Thiosulfativibrio zosterae: one gene and its partner. The protein of the gene in region 1 interacts with the protein of each later gene in a pairwise test. Links are inferred from orthologs where the notes say so. Each region holds a gene or a part of one and is shown in the gene's direction. Other genes may lie near its edges.

What was found. The genes of interacting proteins can lie anywhere in the genome.
Region 2: the proteins of rpe (region 1) and eno interact in binary tests that used the Escherichia coli proteins (3 or more experiments, as listed by UniProt). The link is inferred for Thiosulfativibrio zosterae from one-to-one orthologs.

Annotation. Positions count from the first base shown.
Region 1 is NZ_AP021888.1:541,579-549,083, forward strand. What follows is about bases 2,873-5,637. They hold rpe (ribulose-phosphate 3-epimerase), read left to right. Parts: upstream 2,873-3,785; coding sequence 3,786-4,490; downstream 4,491-5,637. Other genes in these bases: THMIRH_RS02160 (phosphoribosylaminoimidazolesuccinocarboxamide synthase), read right to left, coding at 2,873-3,134; THMIRH_RS02165 (phosphate-starvation-inducible protein PsiE), read right to left, coding at 3,173-3,604; THMIRH_RS02175 (phosphoglycolate phosphatase), read left to right, coding at 4,598-5,281; trpE (anthranilate synthase component I), read left to right, coding at 5,310-5,637. In the rest of the region: THMIRH_RS02150 (S8 family serine peptidase), read left to right, coding at 1-1,562; bioD (dethiobiotin synthase), read right to left, coding at 1,576-2,247; more of THMIRH_RS02160, read right to left, coding at 2,247-2,872; more of trpE, read left to right, coding at 5,638-6,815; THMIRH_RS02185 (aminodeoxychorismate/anthranilate synthase component II), read left to right, coding at 6,831-7,421; trpD (anthranilate phosphoribosyltransferase), read left to right, coding at 7,445-7,505. UniProt on the Escherichia coli protein: Catalyzes the reversible epimerization of D-ribulose 5-phosphate to D-xylulose 5-phosphate.
Region 2 is NZ_AP021888.1:1,689,262-1,692,450, reverse strand. What follows is about bases 1-2,886. They hold eno (phosphopyruvate hydratase), read left to right. Parts: upstream 1-744; coding sequence 745-2,028; downstream 2,029-2,886. Other genes in these bases: THMIRH_RS07755 (Smr/MutS family protein), read right to left, coding at 2,435-2,886; THMIRH_RS07760 (FtsB family cell division protein), read left to right, coding at 2,101-2,424; kdsA (3-deoxy-8-phosphooctulonate synthase), read left to right, coding at 1-636. Outside these bases: more of THMIRH_RS07755, read right to left, coding at 2,887-3,025; 5'/3'-nucleotidase SurE, read left to right, coding at 3,066-3,189. UniProt on the Escherichia coli protein: Catalyzes the reversible conversion of 2-phosphoglycerate (2-PG) into phosphoenolpyruvate (PEP). It is essential for the degradation of carbohydrates via glycolysis.

The DNA of each region.
Region 1 (7,505 bases):
ATACAGGATTAGAAATTGCCCATGAAGATTTAAGCACTAATGTACTGCCGAATGGTTCTTTCAATTTTGTGACCGGTACAACCGATCCTACCAGCACCTTAACTTCAGGTGATCATGGCACGGCAGTAGCTGGTTTAGCTGGCGCTAGAGGGGGTAATGGCATAGGCATTTCTGGCGTGGCGCCTTCAGCTTATTTGCAGGGGTTTAATTTGTTATCGAGTAGTGGCGAAATCACCAAAGAGCTGGCGGCCTTAGGCTATGAGTCCGCGCGTGTAAACTTTGCCAACCTAACCTCTCATTGGACAGATATTTTCAGCCGAAGTTATGGTAATAATCAGGACATAGTCAATCCTGTAAATTCTAGCGATTATCTTTATACCGAAAGTGTTTTAGATGGCATTCAATCAGGCACTGAACAATTGCGCGATGGCAAAGGGGCTTTATATATTAAAGCGGTCGGCAATGAATATAACGGCGGCAGTGCATTTTCAAGTAGTTGGTGTGCTGAAGCTGCGGCTCATCAAGTAACTTGTTATAACGCGAACCAAGAAACCGAAAATGCCACACCTTTCCAAATAGTGGTGGGGGCGTTTAATGCCTCAGGGGTTCGCTCTGACTATAGTAATACGGGTTCTGCACTTTGGATTTCAGCCGCGGGCGGGCAATATGGTGATGATGCACCCGCTTTAATGACCACTGATCAGTCGGGTTGTCGTTCTGGTTATAGCCAAAGCTATCGATATCGGGTAGATGTGGATACTGCATTTAACTTAGGTTTTAGTGGGTCTGGTAATGAAAGTTGTAATTACTATTCAGCATTTAATGGCACCTCAGCCGCCACCCCGTTGGTCAGTGGTGTTGCTGCTTTGCTTCTGGAAGCCTACCCAGAAGCCGGTTGGCGCGATATTAAGCATTTTTTAGCGGCCAGCGCGCGCCAAATTCAACCGGCTTTGGCGGCCAAAACCTTGGATATTAATAGCACTCGCGTCACGATAGAGCAAGGTTGGGTGACCAATCAGGCAGGTTATCACTTTAGTAATGAGTTTGGCTTTGGTGCGGTCGATGTGATTGCGGCGCTAGATAAAGCCCTAGAGTGGAAAAATCTGGGGCAAAAACAACCAGGCCTGGTTGAAATTGAGAGCCAAAATCAGGTTTTAAGTGTCAATAACGAGATTCCGAATTTTGATGCTACTGGCATTTCACGAACGCTGAGTTTTACGCAAACCCGCACAGTTGAAACCATGGAATTAACGCTGAGCATCATGGGGCTTGATAACAATGCGTCTGGCAGTACGGCACATAAGATAGATGCGAGCGATTATTTAATTCAACTCACTTCTCCTTCGGGCACAAAAAGTATTTTAATGACGCCGTTTAATGCCTATCGCTCAAGTTATGACATGCCCAACCTGCGCTTGGTGAGCCATGCTTTTTATGGCGAATCTTTGAATGGCACTTGGACCTTACAAGTATTAGATGTGGATCAGAATACCCAAAATGCCATTCAAGATGTTGGCAAAGGCAAGTTGACCGAGTGGTCTTTAAGGGCCTATGCCCACTGATGTTCACTGATGCTTAGTGAGCCTTAAAGGGAATCAGTTCACAAGGGTAGGGTTTGTGTTTGAGTAGGGCTTGTAAATCTTGGTAGTTGTCTGTGTCCGCATCAGGCGTTATTTGGTTAACCAATACGGCAGCAATCTGTAATCCACTATTTTCAATCGCCGTTATGCTCAATAGGGCTTGGTTAATGCACCCCAAACGATTGCCGACCACCAAAATAAGAGGAAGCCCTAATGCCTTTGCTAGGTCGGCATTGAGTCCATCGGGTGTTAAGGGGGAATAAAATCCACCCGCACCTTCCACCAGTCTAAAGCCATCCGCTTCACAGGCTTTCAGCAAATCTGGTAATAAAATATTTTGTTCTGATTGCGCTATCGCTCTAGCTGGAGAGATAGGTGGCTCAAACACATAAGGGCAAACCATTTCTAAAGATTCGTGAGCGCCGCAGGCTTGCTGAATTAAAAAAGCGTCCTCACTACGCAAAGTGCCATCAGCCAGCAAAATCGCGCCAGAAGCAATCGGTTTGCGCCCAAAAATAACCAGGCCTGGGCAGTTTTGGCGTAAAAACTCGGCAATTTGGCAAGTCACATAGGTCTTACCGCTGTCAGTATCCGTGCCTGTAATGAAAAAACCACCGCATTCGGTGGTTTCAAGCAAGGCTTTTAAAGCATCAAACGGTGGTGGCATTAAGGATTTTCCATCAGTCTGGCTTGGGCTTCTTGGTATTTTTGGATGGTCATGTCGACCACTTCTTGGGGTAATTCAGGCCCCGGTGCGGTTTTGTCCCAGTCGAGGGTTTCGAGATAATCACGGATGTATTGTTTGTCGAAACTCTCGGGGTTTTTGCCGACCTTGTATTTTTTGGCTGGCCAAAAACGCGAACTGTCTGGTGTGAGGGCTTCGTCAATCAAATGAATGATGCCGTTTTCATCTTCACCAAATTCAAATTTTGTATCGGCAATGATAATGCCTCTTTCCAAGGCAAACTCTGCTGCCATTTTATAAAGCGCAATACTAAAATCACGCACTTGTATGGCTTTGGCTTCGCCGATGAGTTTAACGACTTCTTCATAAGAAATGTTTTCATCGTGATCACCAACGGCGGCTTTGGTCGAAGGTGTGAACAAGGGTTGAGGCAATTGTTGCGCTTTTTCTAAGCCTTCAGGTAGCGGAATGCCACATACTGTTTGGGATTTTTTATATTCTTTCCAGCCAGAGCCCACCAAATAACCACGCACAATCGCTTCAACAGGCAAGGGCTTAAGTTTGCGAACAATCATGCCACGGCCATCAATTTGTGCCAATTCGTCTTCGGTGAGCACATCTGCCAAGAATAAATCGTCTGCCAATTGATTAGGTAAGATGGCGGTGGCTTTTTTCATCCAGAAAATGGCGGTTTCGGTCAAAATGCGACCTTTGCCAGGAATCGGGGTGGGAAGCACCACATCAAATGCCGACACTCGGTCAGTGGTGACAATCAGCAGATGTTTATCATCAATATCGTAAAGGTCACGCACCTTGCCTTTGTTAATCATTTTAAGACTGGTGAGATTGGATTCGTATAAAGGTTTCATATCAGGCACCTAAAAAGTTGTTCGGCAGTTGTTCGGTATTATTCGGCTAGGTTTTTTTCGAGTTGTTCGCGGTCTGGGTAGGGCAGTTTTAAATGACCATAGCGCACAATCAAAACGGTTAAGGCAATAATCATCATGGTGACCGCAATCGCCAGCATTTGCCACTCGGTAAGATTTTTCATGTCTAAAATGAGATAACGCGCCAAGGCGATCAAAGCGATATACATTGGGAAGCGTATTGGTAATTTACCGGAATCTAGGTAAATCGCCACCATGGCTAGAATTTCTAGGTAAATAAACATGAGTAACAAATCGCCCAAATGAACTTCCATTAGGCTGACCACTTTGTAAACTTCTTGAATCATGGCAAAGATGGTCGCTAAAGCCACAAAAATCAGGCCAATAACTTCGGCAATTCGGATGCCGCGTTTAACGCTTTTAACAGCGGGGTAATGATGTATATTGCTCATGGCAAGTCCTTCAAAGTTAATTTTGGCAATTTTAGCGCAAAAAGGCAGTAGGAAAAGTTTGTTTTTTTGTTATTGATTAAATTTGTGTCTAGCCAGTGGTGAATGATTTTTGTTTTTGAGAATGAAATCACAGTCTGTTAGAATGGACAAGATTTTACTTTTATCATAGAAGGGCTTAAACATGGCTAAGAAAGAAAACTGGATTGCTCCATCGATTTTATCTGCAGACTTTTCACAATTGGGTAAGGATGTTAAAGATGTCATCGCCGCGGGCGCCGACATTGTGCATTTTGATGTTATGGATAATCACTATGTCCCTAACTTAACCATTGGTCCTCTAGTTTGCGAATCTTTAAAGAAATTCATGGTTCGTGAAGGCGTTAATGCACCGATTGATGTGCATTTAATGGTCAAGCCAGTTGACCGCGTGATTGGTGACTTCGCTTCTGCCGGTGCAGACATTATTACTTTCCATCCAGAAGCCTCTGAGCATGTTGACCGTTCTTTACAATTAATTAAGGCAGAAGGCTGTAAGGCTGGTTTGGTTTTTAACCCTGCAACTTCTTTATCTTACCTTGAGCATGTGATGGACAAAATCGATATGATTTTGATTATGTCGGTTAACCCAGGGTTTGGTGGTCAAGCCTTTATTCCACAAGCGCTAGAAAAATTAAAAATGGCGCGCCAGTTAATTGATGCTTCTGGCCGTGACATTCGTTTAGAAATTGACGGCGGTGTTAAGGTTGAAAACATTCGTGAAGTGGCGGCCGCTGGTTGTGATACTTTTGTATCTGGTTCTGGTATTTTCGGAAAAGCGAATGCTGCTGACGCTAATCGTTACGACACGGTTATTAAACAAATGCGTGAAGAGTTAGCTAAGGCATAACTTGATCAATCAAGAGTTTGTTTTCATGCCTTAGGTATGAGTTTTAGACCAACGCCAGTTAAGCTGGCGTTTGTCTTTTAAGAAAATTGAATTTAAAAGAGATTTCCATGGAAAAGTTTAAACCCGGATTTGTATTGATCGATCTAGACGGTACTTTGGTTGACAGCGTGCCAGACTTGGCTTATTGCGTCGATGAAATGATGAAGCAGTTGGACATGCCATTGCGTGGTGAAGCGGCTGTGCGTAATTGGGTGGGCAATGGCGTACAACGCTTGGTTGAGCGTTCGTTGATTAATGCCATCGATGGCATGCCCGATCCAGAGCTAATGGCAAAGGCTTATCCTATTTATTTGGAACTTTACAAGCACAATACTTCACAACGCAGCTGTGTGTACGAGGGCGTGATTGAAGGTTTAGACTGGATGCAAGCCCAAGGTTACACCTTGGCGTGCGTGACCAATAAAGCCGAGGCTTTCACGGTTCCATTACTGAAAGACAAAGGCTTGTTTGACTACTTCAAAGTTATCGTGTCTGGTGACACTTGTGCTGAGAAGAAGCCACATCCAATGCCCTTGTTATTTGCCGCCGAGCAATTAGGTGTTGCACCTGAAAATGCCTTGATGTTGGGTGATTCTAAGTCTGATGTGAAAGCCGCGCGTGCTGCTGGATTCCATGTATTCTGTACTACTTATGGCTACAACCACGGTGAAGACATTCGCAATTATAAGCCAGATGTCGTGATGGATTCCTTTATGGAATTGCCTAACTATCTAGTCGCAAAAGGCGAGTAATTTTTTAAACGCCAGCAAAGAGACGGTCATGAGCGAAGCGCATTTTTCTAATCTTGCACAGCAGGGCTATCAATCAGCTCCGCTGATGCGTACCATTTTGTCTGATTATGATACGCCCTTGAGTGTCTATCATAAGGTGGCAAATGCTCCCTATTCCTATTTATTTGAATCGGTTCAGGGCGGTGATAAATGGGGGCGTTATTCCATTATTGGTTTGCCTTGTCAAAAGCGACTGCAGGTGATAGGTCAGCAAGTCACACTTTGGAATGGCGATAAGGTGATAGAGCAGCAAATTTCTGATGACCCTTTGGCTTGGATTGAAGCCTATCAAAAACGCTTTAAAGTCTTTCCGCAATTAGGTTTGCCAGCTTTTAATGGTGGTTTGGTTGGCTATTTTGGCTATGATGCTGTGCGTTATATGGAGCCACGCCTTAAAAAATCTGTGCCCCAGAAAGATGATATAGGTGCCCCAGACATAGAGTTAATGGTGTCTGAGGAACTGGTGATTTTTGATAACCTCAGCGGTCAATTGCATGTGATAGTGCATGCAGATTTAACCCAGCCAAAACCCTACGCTAAAGCACAGGCGCGAATGTCCGAAATTGCAGAACTGATTAATCAGCCAATGCCTATGCCCAAAGATTTGCCCAGCGCCACTAAACTCGATGAGCAAGATTTTTCCTCCAGCTTTGGTGAAGAAGCGTTTAAAGCTGCGGTGACCAAAATTCAAGACTACATTCTGGCTGGCGATGCCATGCAAGTGGTGATTTCACAGCAAATGTCGGTTAAGTTTGAAGAAAGCCCGATTGATTTATATCGCGCTTTACGCCATTTGAATCCTTCTCCTTATATGTTCTTTGTAGACTTGGGCGAGTTACAAATTGTGGGCTCATCTCCAGAAATTTTGGTGCGCCTAGAAGAAGGGCAGGTGACGGTGCGTCCAATTGCCGGTACGCGTCGTCGCGGTTTAACACGCGAACTCGATTTAGAGCTTGAGCAAGATTTGCTAAATGACCCTAAAGAAGTGGCTGAACATTTAATGTTAATTGATTTAGGTCGTAATGATGTGGGGCGAATTGCCCAGATAGGTTCGGTTGAATTGACCGAAAAAATGGTGGTTGAGCGTTACTCTCATGTCATGCATATCGTGTCGAATGTGAATGGTTTAGCTAAGCCAGGTATGACGGCGATGGATGTATTACGAGCCACTTTCCCAGCGGGAACCGTATCGGGTGCGCCTAAAATTCGAGCCATGGAAATCATTGATGAGCTGGAACCGGTCAAACGCGGCATTTATGCCGGTGCGGTCGGTTATTTAGGCTGGCAAGGTAATATGGATACCGCCATCGCCATTCGCACGGCCGTTATCAAAGATAAAACTTTGTTTGTGCAGGCGGGTGCGGGTGTTGTAGCAGACTCTGTTCCCCAAAGTGAATGGGATGAAACCATGAACAAAGGGCGAGCGATTTTTAAAGCAGCTAAGTTCGTGACCGAAGGCTTGCAAACGGCAAATCCTCAAGCGGAACATAAATAAGGGTAAGGATTTAAGATGTTGTTAATGATTGATAATTATGATTCTTTCACTTATAACCTGGTGCAATATTTTGGTGAGCTGGGCCAGCAGGTTGAAGTTTACCGCAATGACCAAATAGATTTGGAAACCATTCAAACCCTGAATCCTGATTATTTAGTGATTTCACCAGGCCCTTGTACGCCAACCGAAGCCGGTATTTCGGTTGCAGCGATAAAACACTTTGCGGGTAAAATTCCGATTTTAGGCGTTTGCTTGGGGCATCAGTCGATTGGGCAAGCGTTTGGCGGGGATATTATTCGTGCTAAACAAGTCATGCATGGCAAAACTTCACCAGTGTTTCATCATAATGTTGGGTGCTTTACAGATTTGCCTAATCCCGTGCAAACCACGCGCTATCATTCGTTGGTGATTGACCAAAACACTTTGCCCGAGTGTTTAGAGGTCACCGCTTGGACACAAACTGCCGATGGTCAGTTTGATGAAATTATGGGGGTGCGCCATAAAACCCTTGCCATAGAAGGTGTACAATTTCACCCAGAATCTATTTTGACCGAGCAAGGTCATAAGATGTTACAAAACTTTTTAACCCTGTCCGTTCAGTCTTAATTTGTAAGCTAGGAGTTCGCCCCATGATCAAGCAAGCCTTAGAACAACTGTTAAACCGCCATGAGCTTTTCCCAGAGCAAATGG
Region 2 (3,189 bases), 1.1 Mb from region 1 along the record:
GTTGAAGAAGGTTTGCGTATTTTGCAAAAAGTGAAAGATGAAATTGGGGTGCCTGTATTGACTGACGTCCATGAAGATACGCCTTTGGATGAAGTCGCTTCGGTGGTGGATGTCATGCAAACGCCTGCTTTTTTAGTGCGCCAAACCAACTTTATTCAAAATGTTTGTCGTCAAGGTATTCCGGTGAATATCAAAAAAGGTCAGTTTCAAGCGCCTTGGGATATGGACCAGGTGGTTGCTAAGGCTCGTGAAGTGGGTAATGAACACATTATGGTTTGTGACCGTGGCACTTCTTTTGGTTATAACACCTTGATTTCAGATATGCGTGGTTTGGCGTCAATGCGCCAAACCGGTTGCCCTGTGGTGTTTGATGCCACGCATTCAGTACAACAACCGGGCGGCAATGGAACGACTTCGGGTGGGCAGCGTGAAATGGTGCCTGTATTGGCGCGTGCCGCGATTGCGGCAGGGATTTCTGGGATTTTTATGGAAACCCATCCAGACCCTAAAAATGCCTTGAGCGATGGTCCAAATATGTGGCCTTTAGGCAATTTAAAACCCTTATTACAAACCATGCAGCGTTTAGATGCGTTGGTGAAGTCAGAAGGCTTTATTGAAAGTGAATTCTTAGGTTAGAAACCTCAAAGTTGAGAGCGGCAGGTGACTTGTCATTGGCCTGTCATGTCTAACCCTTACAATGATTAAATTTTAAAAGTTCAGTATTAATTTTGATAGGAAAAAACAATGTCAATTATCAAGGATATTAAAGCTCGTCAAGTCATCGATTCTCGTGGAAACCCTACGGTTGAAGCCGATGTTATTTTAGAAGACGGTTCAATCGGTCGTGGAATTTCTCCGTCTGGTGCCTCAACCGGTTCTCGTGAAGCGATTGAATTGCGTGATGGTGATAAGTCTAAGTTTGGTGGTAAAGGTGTTTTAACAGCCGTTAACAACATCAACACTGAAATCAGAGCCTTATTGATTGGTAAAGATGCTTTGGATCAAGCTGCTATTGATAACGCCATGATTGCTTTGGATGGCACTCATAACAAAGCGCGTTTAGGTGCAAATGCTATTTTGGCGGTTTCAATTGCGGTTGCTCAAGCAGCAGCCAAGTCAAAAAATGTGCCTTTGTATGCCTACTTAAAAACAGATGATTACAAAATGCCTGTGCCCATGATGAACATCATCAATGGTGGTGAACACGCGGATAACTCAGTGGATTTCCAAGAATTCATGATTGTTCCTGTCGGCGCACCTACCATGGCTGAAGCGATTCGTTACGGTGCTGAAGTATTCCATACTTTGAAAAAAGTGTTACATGATAAAGGCTATAACACCGCAGTCGGCGATGAGGGTGGTTTTGCACCGGATCTTAAGTCTAATGAAGAAGCGATTACCGTTATTTTAGAAGCCATTGAAAAAGCGGGTTACATCGCTGGTAAAGACATTATGATCGCGATGGATGCGGCATCTTCTGAGCTATATAAAGATGGTGTTTACACTTTAGGTTCTGAAAACAAAGTCTTGTCTTCTAAAGAAATGGTCGATTTATTGTCTAGCTGGGTTGATAAATACCCAATTATCTCTATCGAAGACGGTTTAGATGAGTCTGACTGGGATGGTTTCAAATACCAAACTGAAAAAGATGGTCACCGTTTACAAATCGTGGGTGATGACTTATTCGTGACCAATCCTAAAATTCTAGCGGAAGGGATTGAAAAAGGGATTGGTAACTCTATCCTCATCAAAATCAACCAAATTGGTACTTTGACTGAAACTTTTGAAGCCATTGCTATGGCGAAAAAAGCCGGTTATACCGCAGTGGTTTCGCACCGCTCGGGTGAAACAGAAGATGTTGTAATTGCGGACATTGCGGTTGCGACAGGTTGTGGTCAAATCAAAACAGGTTCTTTGTCGCGTACTGACCGTATTGCGAAATACAACCAATTGATTCGTATTGAGGAAGCTTTGGGTGCAGAAGCCGTTTACCCTGGTTTAGCCACTTTCTACAATCTCAAAAAATAAGCGTTTTTCTCTAACCCAGGAGGTTTTGCATTGAAAATCATTTTCATCGCTCTTGGGTTCGTGATTTTCCTATTGAGTGTTCGCCTTTTATCCTCTGATGGGGGAATAGGCGAATACCTCTCTCTGAGTTCTCGACTTGACGGCATTTCAGAAGAAGTGGCTGCTCAGCGAGCAAAAAATCAATTATTGCGACAAGAAGTTGAAGATCTGCAGTCAGGGTCTGAAGCCATAGAAACCATTGCGCGGCGCAAGCTGGGAATGATTGGTGAAAATGAAGTATTTGTTCGGGTGATTGAAGTTCCAGAAATACCTCAAGCGATGAGTCTGCCCATCATTGATGTGCCTGTACCCATTTTGGATGAATCTGAGCCGGAAGGCGCGGGTCCCGCTGAATAAGCTTGAAGATTTACTGGGCCTTTAAAAAAACATAAACCGCACCCGTGCTGCCATCTTTGGGCAAAGCGCTACAAAAAGCCAAGACTTTTGGATATTGTTGCAAACGCTGGTTGACTAAGTTTTTTAAGATGGGGTGTCCTGCCTCTGAGTTGTAACCCTTGCCATGAATAATCAACAAAAAACGGCATTTTTTTGACCAGGCCTGGTGAATAAAAGCCTTTAATTGCTGGTCAGCAATGTCCACAATCAAGCCATGTAAATCTAAAACAGCTTCTACTTGAAACTCGCCTTTTTTCAGTCGGCTCAATTCTTGCAGTCTTAAACCTTTGCGATGAAACATCAGATATTCATCCGTGCCAACACTTTGGGTATTGTCTGCCGCATGCACATTAAAATCGAATTGCAAGTGACTTTCAGGTTGCATTTGAAGGTGCTTAAGTTTTTTGGCTTTAGGTTGGCTAGGCGTTGCATGCACCTTGTTATCCGTAGCTAAGCGGGTGACACCTTGCATGGCATTTTGAAATAAGGCTAAATCCTCCTCTTCAGAGTATCCTTGTGTGGGGGTATTTTGATGTTTGTCACCCTTTTTAAAACCAGTCATTTATAATTGCTCGATTACCTTTTGGCGAGTATTTTACTGTATGAAGCTTCTTTTATCGAACGATGATGGTTATTTTGCACCGGGCATTCTGTGTTTGGCAGAAACCTTGCGTCAACATCCCTTGTGTAAATCCCTAACCGTTATTGCGCCCGATCGTAATCGCA